Thalassobaculum sp. OXR-137: one gene and its partner. The protein of the gene in region 1 interacts with the protein of each later gene in a pairwise test. Links are inferred from orthologs where the notes say so. Each region holds a gene or a part of one and is shown in the gene's direction. Other genes may lie near its edges.

The links.
Region 2: the proteins of rlmN (region 1) and ftsZ interact in binary tests that used the Escherichia coli proteins (3 or more experiments, as listed by UniProt). The link is inferred for Thalassobaculum sp. OXR-137 from one-to-one orthologs.

What each region holds. Positions count from the first base shown.
Region 1 is NZ_CP139715.1:1,751,851-1,758,142, forward strand. The notes cover bases 1,125-3,903. They hold rlmN (23S rRNA (adenine(2503)-C(2))-methyltransferase RlmN), read left to right. Parts: upstream 1,125-1,815; coding sequence 1,816-2,991; downstream 2,992-3,903. Other genes in these bases: T8K17_RS08265 (invasion associated locus B family protein), read left to right, coding at 1,233-1,748; T8K17_RS08275 (hypothetical protein), read right to left, coding at 3,004-3,345; T8K17_RS08280 (Bax inhibitor-1/YccA family protein), read left to right, coding at 3,569-3,903. In the rest of the region: T8K17_RS08255 (ChrR family anti-sigma-E factor), read right to left, coding at 1-358; T8K17_RS08260 (sigma-70 family RNA polymerase sigma factor), read right to left, coding at 351-923; more of T8K17_RS08280, read left to right, coding at 3,904-4,300; T8K17_RS08285 (hypothetical protein), read left to right, coding at 4,478-4,909; T8K17_RS08290 (hypothetical protein), read right to left, coding at 4,923-5,420; T8K17_RS08295 (hypothetical protein), read right to left, coding at 5,440-5,799; T8K17_RS08300 (DUF4340 domain-containing protein), read right to left, coding at 5,990-6,292.
Region 2 is NZ_CP139715.1:2,742,909-2,749,408, reverse strand. Bases 1,984-4,970 are described here. They hold ftsZ (cell division protein FtsZ), read left to right. Parts: upstream 1,984-2,645; coding sequence 2,646-4,295; downstream 4,296-4,970. Other genes in these bases: lpxC (UDP-3-O-acyl-N-acetylglucosamine deacetylase), read left to right, coding at 4,467-4,970; ftsA (cell division protein FtsA), read left to right, coding at 1,984-2,411. Outside these bases: T8K17_RS12985 (D-alanine--D-alanine ligase), read left to right, coding at 1-224; T8K17_RS12980 (cell division protein FtsQ/DivIB), read left to right, coding at 212-1,093; more of ftsA, read left to right, coding at 1,116-1,983; more of lpxC, read left to right, coding at 4,971-5,396; T8K17_RS12960 (substrate-binding domain-containing protein), read left to right, coding at 5,503-6,339; T8K17_RS12955 (sensor histidine kinase), read left to right, coding at 6,498-6,500. UniProt on the Escherichia coli protein: Essential cell division protein that forms a contractile ring structure (Z ring) at the future cell division site. The regulation of the ring assembly controls the timing and the location of cell division.

The sequences.
Region 1 (6,292 bases):
TCTTCCACGGAAGAGCGTCGATTCCGGCGCTCAGGAAGCTGCGCAGGGGCTCAGGCACCAGCCTGACGGTTTCCGGATCCAGGGGCTGCATCGGCCGGGGCAGATCCTCTGCTTCGTCGATACTGTCGTCCAGCCGGGCAAGGACCGCCGAGAGCGCGCCGTCGGACAGGCTTTCCGGGGGCGTCGTTTCCATCAGCAGACCGCCGAGCGACTCGTAGTCGCGCACCTCGCGGCGGCAGGTCGGGCACAGGGCGAGGTGGGTGGCGACCAGCACGGATCCCGCCTGCGAGGTCTTGCCCGCCGCATAGTCCAGCAGCAGGTCCGCTTCGGGATGATGATGGGGGCCGATGTCAGCCAAGATCGTCAACCTCTCGCCGCATGCGGCCCAGGGCCAGGCGGATACGGGATTTCACGGTTCCGAGCGGCAGATCCTTCTCAGCGGCGATCTCCGCATGGGACTTGTCATCGAAATACGCCATCCGGATCAGTTCGGACTGCTCCGCCGGCAAATTTTTTATCGCGGTCAGGATGCGCACCCGCGACTGGTTCGCTTCGACCGAGCGGTCGGCCTGCGGTTCCGCATCGGGCACCAGCGCCGGATCGTTCGGATCCAGCTCCGGCCGACGCTCGCGGCGCAGGCGGTCGATCCGCTTGTTCCGGGCGATGGTGAAGATCCAGGTGCTGGCGCTGGCCTGCCGGCGGTCGAAGCTGTCCGCCTTGCGCCAGACCATGACCATCGCCTCCTGCACCACCTCCTCGGCCGCAGCACCGTCGGTACCGAGGCGCATCAGATAGGATTTCAGGCGCGGGGCGAAATGTTCGAACAGTTCGGCGAATGCCGCCTTGCTGCGGTCGACGGCCACCGCCTCGATCAGGGAGTCGAAGGACGCCGGCTCTTCGGCGATGTCGGGGGCGGACGTCATGCAGTCATGTAACGGGAGCCGCCGACGCAACGCAACCATCGCCGCGGGACCCCCTCCCGCCGGCTGTGTCGATTCGCCTTCGTACCAGCATCGTGCTTCCATGCCCCCTCTACGCGGCGCCGAGACGCCCGGATCACCGGGCTCGGATACATCGCCATTTATCTGCCACATCCATCGATTTGGATCCGTGCTGGTGCTCGGCAATTGAAATCGTCGGGCGGTGATGGCATCGAAGACGGGCTCCGCATTCGATCCGCTGCGTCGTGGGCGCTGGATCGGGTCGGACGTGGGCGCGGAGGGAAATGAGCAATGAGCTGGACTACCCGAGCGATGATGATGGCCCTGGCGGTGATCGGGGCAATGGCGGCGCAGCCGGCGACGGCGGCCGAGCCGGAGCGGATCGGCCGGAACGGCGACTGGACCGCGTTCACCCTGTCTCGGGGCGGCGGCAAGGTCTGTTACATGGCGTCCTCTCCGACCAAGGCAGAGGGCGACTACAGCGCGCGCGGCGAGGTGTTCGCCCTGGTCACCCATGACCCCAAGGCCGGCATTCACGACGAGGTCAGCATCGTCACCGGCTATACCTATCGCAAGGACAGCGAGGTGACCGTGCAGATCGGCGGCGCCACCTTCGACATGTTCACCAGCGGCGACCGGGCCTGGACCCAGGGACCCGAGGAGGACGGACCGCTGGTCCAGGCGATGGTGCGGGGCGCCGACATGGTGGTGAAGGGCGTGTCGTCGCGCGGGACGCTGACCACCGACACCTACTCGCTGAGCGGCTTCACCGCGACCAAGGCACTGATCGACAAGGCCTGTCCGTAAGGCATTTCGGGCGGGGCGTCGCACAGGACACTTGCGTTGCGGCGGTCGCGGCGCCATTTTGCGCCGCATGACGCAAGCTGCCATCACGACCGTCTCGGCCGAGCAGGCCGCCGCGGACCTGCGCGCCTTCGCCGCGCGCGGGCCGATGCCGGCCGATTCGCGCGCCGATCTGATCGGCCTCGACCGCGCCGAACTCGCAGCCCTGTTCGCCGAGGCCGGGCTGCCGAAGTTCCGCGCCAACCAAGTCTGGCAGTGGATCTACCACAAGGGTGCGATCGCGTTCGAGGGCATGACCAACCTGGCCAAGCCGCTGCGCACCGATCTGGAGCAGCGGTTCCGGATCTCGCGACCGGGCATCGCCACCCGCCAGGACAGCATCGACGGCACCATCAAGTGGCTGCTGCGCTTCGCCGACGGCAACGAGGCGGAGATGGTGTTCATCCCGGAAGAGGACCGCGGCACGCTGTGCATCTCTTCCCAGGTCGGCTGCACGCTCACCTGCTCGTTCTGCCATACCGGGACCCAGCGTCTGGTGCGTAACCTGACGGCGGCGGAGATCGTCGGTCAGGTCATGCTGGCGCTGGACGAACTGGACGGGTTCCCGACCGCCGGGACCGAGCGCCGGCTGACCAACATCGTCCTCATGGGCATGGGCGAGCCGCTGTACAATTTTGACAACGTGGCCAAGGCGCTGCGCATCGTCATGGACAACGAGGGCGTGGCCCTGTCGCGCCGCCGCATCACCCTGTCGACCTCGGGCGTCGTCCCGATGATGGAGCGCTGCGGCGAGGAGATCGGCGTCAATCTGGCGATCTCGCTGCACGCGACCACCGACGACACACGCGACATCCTGGTGCCGATCAACAAGAAGTGGCCGATCCAGGAGCTTCTGGACGCCTGCCGCGCCTATCCCGGCGTCAACAACGCCCGGCGCATCACCTTCGAATACGTGATGCTGGAGGGGATCAACGACAGCGTCGAGGATGCCAAGCGTCTGGTGTCGTTGATCCGCGGCATCCCGGCGAAGATCAACCTGATCCCGTTCAACCCGTGGCCCGGCTCGAACTACGTCTGCCCGAGCGACGAGAAGATCGAGCAGTTCGCCCAGGTGGTGCTGAAGGCCGGCTACGCCTCGCCGGTGCGCCGGCCGCGCGGCCGGGACATCCTGGCGGCCTGCGGTCAGCTCAAGAGCGAGAGTCGCAAGCAGACCCGCCGCGAGTTGCGGGCCGAGGCCGCCGAATAACGATCTTGTGATCTAGCTCTCGGCGCTCTCCGTCGGGGCCTTTTCATTGCCCACTGTCCGGATCCAGTAGCCGGGACCGTAATCGGTCGTGATCGGCTTCATGGAGTCGATCACGCCGCTGCGCCGCGCCTCCAGCAGCTGCCGGCCGATCGGCTGGAACAGGTTTTCTGGGCCGCCCGGGAACGGATCGCCCAGGGTCACCAGGATCGTGCGCGGGGCGCGAAATCTATTACGCTCAAGCATTTGGCGCACGGACTCCGTCGCGTGAGGTATGTCGAGCCCGCCCAGGTCGAGCTGATACTCGGCATCGTCGGGACCGGAGACCAGTCCATCCAGCAGGCGTTCCTCGTCCATTCTCGCGATCTCTCGTCTTCGGGGCGCGGTCGGCGGGTCTAGAACCCCTGGCGATATAGAGTCCAAAGTCCTGGGACAACCGGTTTTGGACGAATTAAAAAATTCCGTGGAAAAGTATGGTCCGGCGGAAGAATCGCCCTGCGCCGCAGTTGAATGAAAGGCTCTTCGTCCTTACCTTACGAGGGTATGCCGGCAGGGGCCGGGGCAGATGAAGAGGGTTCTCATGAATTACGATCGTCAGACGATGTCGCGGTCACAGGCCGATGTCGCCCAATACGACGTCGGTCTGCGCCAGTACATGCTCGGCGTATACAATCACATGGTGGCGGCGCTCGCGTTCACCGGACTGATCGCGTTCGGCACCACCATGCTCGCCGTCCAGGACGGCTACCTGACGCCTCTCGGCGAGACGCTCTACGCCTCGCCGCTGCGCTGGGTCGTGATGCTCGCGCCGATCGGCATGGTGTTCCTGATCTCCGCGCGGGTGACGAGCATGTCGCTCTCCGCCGCCCGGATTTCTTTCTACGTCTTCGCGGCGCTGATGGGCCTGTCCCTATCGTCGGTGTTCCTCGTCTACACGGGTGAGAGCATCGCGCGGGTGTTCTTCATCACCGCCGCCGCCTTCGCCGGGCTGAGCCTCTACGGCTACACCACGAAGAAGGACCTGTCCGGTCTCGGCACCTTCGCGATCATGGGCGTGTTCGGCGTGCTGATCGCCAGCATCGTGAACATCTTCCTCGCCTCCACGGCACTGCAGTTCATGATCTCGGTCGGTGGCGTGCTGGTCTTCTCGATCCTGACCGCCTACGACACCCAGCGGATCAAGGAGATGTACAACGAGATCGACGCCTCCGACGTCGCCGGCAAGAAGGCGATCATGGGCGCGTTGACCCTGTATCTCGACTTCATCAACCTGTTCATGTTCCTGCTGCAGCTCTTCGGCAACCGCGAGTAACGCTCGCGGCGGCTTCGGCCGCGGTTCAGGAAAAGGTTGCACGGCCCCGTCGGTTTCGGCGGGGCCGTTTTGTTTTGGTTAAGATCCCGGATGTTAAGATAGAACCATTCGGCTGACTTCCCGGGGACCTTCGCTTAGTATCCCGCGTACTCAGCAAGACCTGCCGAGAGGGGAGCAATGGCGCAGTCACTGTACGAGGTACACACGCTGAAAGGTGGCCAGTGGGTCATCGATTCGACGTACCCTGACAAGGACTCCTCGATCGAGGTCGCCAAGCAATTGCATGGCGAAAAGCGCTTCGAAGGCATCAAGGTCATCAAGGATACGTTCGACCCGAAGACCGGCCAGGGCAAGGAACTGGTGGTGTTCGATACGTCGAAGACGGCCAGGGAACGGCCCACGCCGCCGTCGCCTGCCGCCAAGGCCGCAGACGCTCCCGCAGCCGCGGCTCCCGCCGCCGCCGCAGCCCGGACCAAGAAGAAGCCGAAGAATCAGGACGTGTCGGTGGCGCTCAAGGCGACGGGATGGCTCCTGGTCATCGTGATCGGCGGGCTCGGCGTGCTGTTCCTCATCAACAAGGCGGGCGCCCTGTTCTCCCAGGGATTCTGAGCGGACCGGCGGCTCAGGGCCAGGCCGCGGTGTCGGCCCGCACCATCCCGCACTCCTTGAAATACGAGTCGTAGTCCGTCGGCGGCCCGGCCAGGGCATGGATCAGCCGGATCAGGCTGAACTGCGCCGTCGGCACGGCGATCGGCGGCTCCCAGGACTGCGGCAGGGGAAGCAGACACCGGTGGCGGTCGATGCTGATCACCGTCTCGCGATGCACCAGCCGGCCTTCGTAGAAGATGTCCAGATACATCGACCGCGCGTTTTCCCGACCGAAGGGATGGTCGGCCGGGAGGGGGACGGCCGCCTGATCCACCAGGCCGTAAGCCATGGTGATGGCGATGTCCGGCCGGTAGCAGAACGAGACCCGGTGCTCGTCTACGAGCAGCTGTTCCCGCTTGCCGGCCTCGTCGAGAATTTCGGTGAACCGGTGGCGCATGGTCGGCCGGAAGATGGTCTGCCAGTCGGCCACCTTGCTGGACGCGATCGTCGCGAGGAGCTCCCGGATCTGCATGGGCTTCGGGCCGCCGGGATCAGGTCGATTCGAGGCGGGTGTCGTGCGGATCCCGCTTCGGCCATTCCGGCAGCTTGCGGCCGGTGACCTCCTCCAGGGTGGTGCGGGCGTTCTCGATGATCATCCGCGACTTGGCCGAGATCCGGTCGCAGCCCTGGATCGCCGCCACCACCTCGGGCTGGCAGACGATCAGCATCAGCTCTTCCATGCTTTCGCTGAGATCCACCGAGCCGGCGATGATCCGGGCGTTGCCGTCGCGCTCGTCGGCGGCACCCGTCCAGGAAACGGTCCCGATCTGCGCAGGGTTGCCGCCGCGCCGATAGGACCAGAGTTCGCCGTTCGGGCGCATCTTCCAGGGGCCGGGCGTATACCGTGGCACGTCGAATCCTCCCTCGATGGTTCAGCCATCGTAGGGCGGGGGAGGCCCGGGCTCAATCGCCGTAGGATACTCCGTCCTCTCATCGATTTCTCTTTACCGACTTCCTGGATCGTCCCTTCGGGCCGTCCAGGAAGTCGGTGATGGGGAAGAGAGAGGAACAGGTGGACGCGGAAAGGCGAGGTCGAGCCCCTCAGCTCGCCTCGGCCGGCTTGGTCAGGCTCTCGACCGTGGCCGTCAGGCGCTCCATCTCCCAGTCGGAGATCCGGAAGGCCCAGGTGTCGGTCTGCTGGCGGTGCTTCTCCGCCAGGGCGCGCGCCTCCTCGGGGGCGCCTGAGGGCACGGTGATGCGTACCCGCATCCAGCGGACGGTGTCGGCCGCGCCGGCTTCTGTCGGCGCCTCGGCGAATTCCACCGTGTAGAGCACCCCGTCCTTGGTGGTGAACTCGGCATGGCCGAGCGCCGGATCGAAGGTCAGCCCGTCGGCGGTGCGCAC
Region 2 (6,500 bases), 990 kb from region 1 along the record:
CGGCCCGCCGCGCCCATGAGGCGCTGGGCTGCCGCGGGGTGAGCCGCTGCGACTTCCGATACGACGACACCAAGTCCGATCCGGGCACGCTGTACCTGCTGGAGATCAACACGCAGCCGGGTATGACCCCGACCTCGCTCGTGCCGGAGCAGGCCGCCTTCCGCGGCATCTCCTTCCCGGAGCTGGTCGCCCGCATGGTGGAGGGGGCCCGATGCGACTACTGACCCCCTTCTCCGCGGCGAAGAAGCAGCCGGCCAAGGGCAAGCGCGGCAAGGCGACCCCCGCCCGCCGTCATCGTCCGGTCCCGGCCTGGCGCGGCCCGCTGCTGCGCTTCGGCGCGGCCGCCGTGGTGATCGTCGGCGCCGGCACCGCCATCGGCTGGACCGTTCAGTCCGGCAGCTTCGCCCGCGCCTGGGCGAACGTGACCGACGGCGCGCTGCAGCTCACCGCCGACGCCGGCCTCGCCATCGACGACGTGCTGGTCTCCGGCCGCGAGAACACCAAGCCCGGCGCCCTGCTGGAGCAGGTCGGCGTCCAGCGCGGCACGCCGATCCTCAGCGTCGACCTGGAGGCCACCCGCGAGCGGGTCCTGGCCCTGCCCTGGGTCAAGGACGCCCGGGTCGAGCGCCGCCTGCCGGACACCCTGCATGTGACCCTGGTGGAGCGACGGCCGATCGCCCTGTGGCAGCGCGGCCGCGACTTCACCCTGGTGGATCAGGACGGCGTGGCGATCGCGGGACAGGACGTCCGCAAGTTCCACGACCTGCCGATCGTCATCGGCGAGGAGGCCCCGAAGCGGGCCGCCGGCGCGCTGGCCATGCTGTCGAGCGAGCCGGAACTGCTGCAGCGCGTGCGCGCCCTGACCTGGGTCAGCGGCCGGCGCTGGACCGTCCGGCTGAACAACGGGATGGACGTGGAACTGCCGGAGGTCGATCCGGCCGGCGCCTGGACCCACCTGGCCAGCCTGGCGCGCGAGCACGGCGTGCTGGAGCGCGACGTGGTGACCATCGACCTGCGCATTCCCGACCAGCTGATCATGCGGGTGACCCCGGCCGCGCGCGAGCGCGCCGCGTCCCCCGGCGCCAACACCTGACGAACGGAAGAAGGACACACCGGTGAGAAAGCCCCTGGGCAAAACACGAAGCGGATTGGTCGCCGCCCTCGACATCGGGTCGAGCAAGGTGTGCTGTTTCGTTGCCAAGATCGGCGACCCACCGTCGAACCCGCTCCTGGCGGGGGCTGGGCTGCCGTCGGGCTCGATCCGCGTGGCCGGCATCGGCCACCAGGTCAGCCGCGGCGTGAAGGCCGGCCGCATCACCGATGTCGACCAGCTCGAGGCCTCGATCCTGAACGCCGTGCACGCGGCCGAGAAGATGGCCGGCGCCGAACTGCGCTCCGTAATGGTGAACATCTCCGGCGGCTGGCCCGCCTCGCAGACGGTGGGGGTGGAAGTCTCCGTCGCCGGTCACGAGGTCGGCGACAGCGACCTGCGCCGGGTGCTCGACCAGTGGCGCCATCTGGAGAACCTCGACGGCCAGGACCTGATCCACTCGATCCCGGTGGGCTTCACCATCGACGGCACCAACGGCATCCGCGATCCGCGCGGCATGTTCGGCGAGACCCTGGGTGCGCACATGCACGTGGTCACCGCCAACAGCGGCGCCGTGCGGACCCTCTCCACGGTGCTGGAGCGCTGCCACCTGGACATGGACGCGCTGGTCGTCTCGCCCTACGCCTCGGGCCTGTCCTGCCTGGTCGACGACGAGATGGATCTGGGCGTCACCGTGATCGACATGGGCGGCGGCACCACCAGCTTCGCCGTCTTCTTCGACGGCAACGTGGTCTATACCGACTGCATCCCGGTCGGCGGCCACCACGTGACCAACGACATCGCCCGCGGGTTCTCCACCCCGATCCTCGCCGCCGAGCGGATCAAGACGCTGTACGGCAGCGCCCTGCCCTCGCCGCTCGACGATCAGGAGACCATCGACGTCCCGCCGATCGGCGAGGAGGACCACGTCCAACCCAATCACGTCTCCAAGTCGCTGCTGGTCGGGATCATCCGTCCGCGGCTGGAGGAGACCTTCGAACTTGTCCGTTCTCGGCTGGAAGCCAGCGGGTTCGACAAGATCGCCGGCCGGCGCGTCGTGCTGACCGGCGGTGCAAGCCAGCTGCCGGGCGCGCGTGAGCTCGCCCAGCTCATCCTCGACAAGCAGGTTCGCATGGGCCGGCCGATCCGCGTCCAGGGCCTCGCCGAGGCTGCGGGCGGGCCAGCCTTCTCGACCTGCGCCGGGCTGCTGGTCTACGCCGCCAATCCCCACCTCGACGCCCCCCGTCTGGCGCCTGCCCCGCAAACCGAGTCCGCCGGCCTCTTCGGCCGGGTCGGCTCGTGGCTGAAGGAGCATTTCTGATGCGCGAACGATCCTCGCATTCCCCCGCACACCCCCGCTCCATCACCGTCCAGCCCTCGGTCGGTGCTCACGGCTCCTGCTGGCGCCGTCAGGCGAGAAACGTCGTTTCGCGCGACCCGCAACCTTCCTCCGCCGCCGACCCCACCGGCGACGGACACTCGACCATCGACGACTCCCGCGGCGACGGCCGCTCCCCCCACCCCGCCAAGATTTGACGCTACCCCGGAGGCACGCATGACCATCAACATCACTGTCCCCAACGAAGACAACGAGCTGGCCCCGAACATCACCGTCGTCGGTGTCGGCGGCGCCGGTTGCAATGCCGTCAACAACATGATCAGCGCCAATCTCGGCGGTGTGAACTTCATCTCGACCAACACCGACGCCCAGGCGCTGAAGCAGTCCATGGCCGAGCGGCGCATCCAGCTCGGGGCCGAGGTCACCCAGGGTCTCGGCGCTGGCTCCCGTCCGGATGTCGGCCGGGCCGCCGCCGAGGAGTCGATCGAGGAGATCCTCGACGCCCTGAACGGCGCCAACATGTGCTTCATCACCGCCGGCATGGGCGGCGGCACCGGCACCGGTGCGGCCCCGGTCATCGCCCGGGCGGCGCGCGAGCGCGGCATCCTGACCGTCGGCGTGGTCACCAAGCCGTTCCACTTCGAAGGCCATCACCGCATGCGCCTGGCCGAGGGCGGCATCGAGGAGCTGACCAGCTACGTCGACACGCTGATCATTATCCCGAACCAGAACCTGTTCCGGATCGCCAACGAGAAGACGACCTTCGCGGACGCCTTCAACATGGCGGACGACGTGCTGCACTCCGGTGTGCGCGGCGTCACCGACCTGATGGTCATGCCGGGCCTGATCAACCTCGACTTCGCGGATATCCGCACGGTCATGAGCGAGATGGGCAAGGCGATGATGGGCACCGGCGAGGCCAGCGGCGAGAAGCGCGCCATCGACGCCGCCGAGGCCGCGATCAACAACCCGCTCCTGGAAGACGCCTCCATGAAGGGTGCGAAGGGCGTGCTGATCAACATCACCGGCGGCTTCGACATGACCCTGTTCGAGGTCGACGAGGCGGCCAACCGCATCCGCGAGGAAGTGGACAGCGACGCCAACATCATCTTCGGCTCCACCTTCGACGAGAAGATGGAAGGGGTGATGCGGGTCTCCGTGGTCGCCACCGGAATCGCCGCCGAAGGCCAGGTCGCCAAGCCGCGTCCGCAGCTCTCGGTCGTCACCCCGCGCCCGGTCAAGCAGCCGGAGCCGGAGCCCATGCCGGAGACCGCGATCCGCGCCGAGGCCGCCCCGATGGCCCCGGCCCCGAAGCCGGCCGCGTCCATGTCCACCCTGGACATCACCCGTCAGGCCGAGAGCGGCATCGGCGAGCTGTCCTTCCCGGATGCCGACGACTTCGCCGAGGTGGCGTCTCTGGACTCCGCCGAGGACGATCAGGAGGAGACCGGGATCGAGAAGGTCGAGATCGTCGACGCGGCGGCCCCGGCCGTGGCGAAGGTCGCTCCCGACGCCTTCCGGCCGACCGCCTCGACGGTGCCGCAGCGTCGTCCGGACATGACCCCGAAGGCGGCGGACCCGTTCCGCGGCAGCGACATGGTCAACGCCACCCGGGCCGAAGCCGCCGACGCGGCTCCGAAGTCCCGCAGCGCCGGTCTGTTCCGGCAGATCACCGGGCTCGGCCTGAAGAACGACAAGCCGGCGGAGGCCCCGGCCCCGCAGCCGCAGCAGGCCCAGCGTCCGGCGCCGGCTCAGGCCGCCCAGCCGCGTCTCGGCGCGCTCAACCCCGGCGATCGGGTGCGGGCCAGCCAGAACGAAGACGAGATGCTCGACATTCCGGCCTTCCTGCGTCGTCAGGCCAATTGAGCATCGCCCTATAACTCTTTGATACAGCGCTGTAATTTCGGTAACAGTCTGTAACAAAGAGTGACTTCCGCGACCCCGGTCGGATTGCTAAATCTACCGGGGTCGCTTTTTGTCCGCTTGGGATACGGAAGTAGACCTAGAACATGGAATGATTGAGGCTCGACAGTGATCATGGCGACACGATTTCCAGGATACGCCGCAGCGTCCCGTCAGAAGACGCTCAAGCGGGCCATCCCGTGTCGCGGGGTCGGGCTCCACTCGGGCACGCAGATCACCATGCGTCTCTGCCCTGCGCCGATCAATCACGGCATCGTCTTCCACCGCACCGACATCCAGGACCGCAACCCGTTCATCGCGGCACGCTACGACAACGTGGTCGATACCCGCCTGTGCACCGTCATCGCCAATGAGGACGATGTGCGCGTCGGCACGGTCGAGCACCTGATGGCTGCCTTCGCCGGCTGCGAGATCGACAACGCGCTGGTGGAGATCGACGGCTCGGAAGTCGCGATCATGGACGGGTCGTCTGAGCCCTTCGTCTTCCTGATCGACTGCGCCGGCATCGCCGAACAGGACGCGCCGCGCCGCGCCATCGAGATCCGTAAGCCGGTGACGGTGGACATGGACGGCAAGCGGGTCACGCTGAGCCCGGCCGACAGCTACGCTATCGACTTCGAGATCGACTTCGACAGCAAGGCGATCGGCCATGCCTCGCTCGGCGTGGAGATGGTCAACGGCACCTTCCGCCACGAGATCGCCCAGGCCCGCACCTTCGGCTTTCTGCACGAGGTCGAGTATTTGCAGGCCAACGGCCTCGCCCGCGGCGGCAGCCTGGACAACGCGGTCGTCATCGACGGCGACACGGTGCTGAACGAAGGCGGCCTGCGCTTCAAGGACGAGTTCGTGCGCCACAAGGTGCTGGACTGCGTCGGCGACCTGTATCTGGCCGGTGCGCCGCTGATCGGCCATGTGGATGCGGTGAAGGCCGGCCACCAGATCAACAACGCCGCCCTGCGCGCGCTGTTCGCCGATCCGAGCGCCTATGCCATCGTCGACGTGGACGACGTCTACGCGGACGACCTGCTGCCGGCCACGGCGTGAACCAACGCCCCGAGTTGGTTTACGGGAATTAATTAAAACTAAATCTAAATCGCTGTATTCTTCCTACGCCCCCGCAGACCGGGTCGGCCATGGCGAGGAGGATTTGGTGACAGATTTCCGTATGAGGCATGGCGGGCTCGGCGCACTCGCCTCTCTGGTGCTGATTCTGGCAGCCTCCGCCTTCCAGTCAGCCCGAGCTGAATCCACCATCCGTATCGGCGGCACCGGCATGGGGCTGGCACTCGCCCGAGATCTCGGGCGCGCTTACACCGCCCAGACACCGGGCGTGGGGGTGGAGGTCCTGCCCAGCATGGGTTCGACCGGCGGCATGCAGGCCCTGGCCGACGGCGCCATCGATATCGGTCTTGCCGGTCGCCCGCTGACGAGCCGGGAAACTGCCGGAGGCCTGGACGTTACCCTGTGTCTGATCACTGCCCTGGTCTTCGCCACCTCCCACCCTGCCCCCAACAGCATCGCGGTCAGAGATCTGCCGGCAATCTACAGGGATCCCGCACCCACTTGGGCGGATGGAACGCCGTTGAAGGTCATTCTGAGGCCCCATAGCGGATCCGAGCATCCCTATCTCGCCTCCCGGGTGCCTGACCTGCAGCAGGCCTTCGACCGGGCCTTCACGCGCCGGGGGATCGCCATCGGCAAGACGGACCAGGAGAACGCCGCCCTGGCGGCCAGGATTGCCGGCTCGTTCGCGATCACGACCCTGCTGCAGATCCGCAGCGAGCAACTGGATCTCAACGTCGTCCCGATCGACGGCCGGGCGCCGACCGCCGCCGACGCCGCGACGGGCGCGTATCCCTTCCCGCTTCAGGTGTGTTTCGTCAAACTCCGGGGCCCGTCGCCGGCAGCGACCGGCTTCCTGGATTTTCTGCGATCCGGGGATGGGCTGAGGATCATGGCGGATCGAGAAGCCGTGCCGGTGAAGTAACCGGGTTCGGTCCGAAGAAGTCCCTCCGGATGGAAACCACACACTCATACAGGCGGGTTCGCAGGATTGTCCGAATCCTGTCTCTGGCGGTCGGGACGGCGACCGCCGTCGCCTTCCCGACGGTTTTCGGGATCACAGCCTACCTCGGCCAAGACAGGATG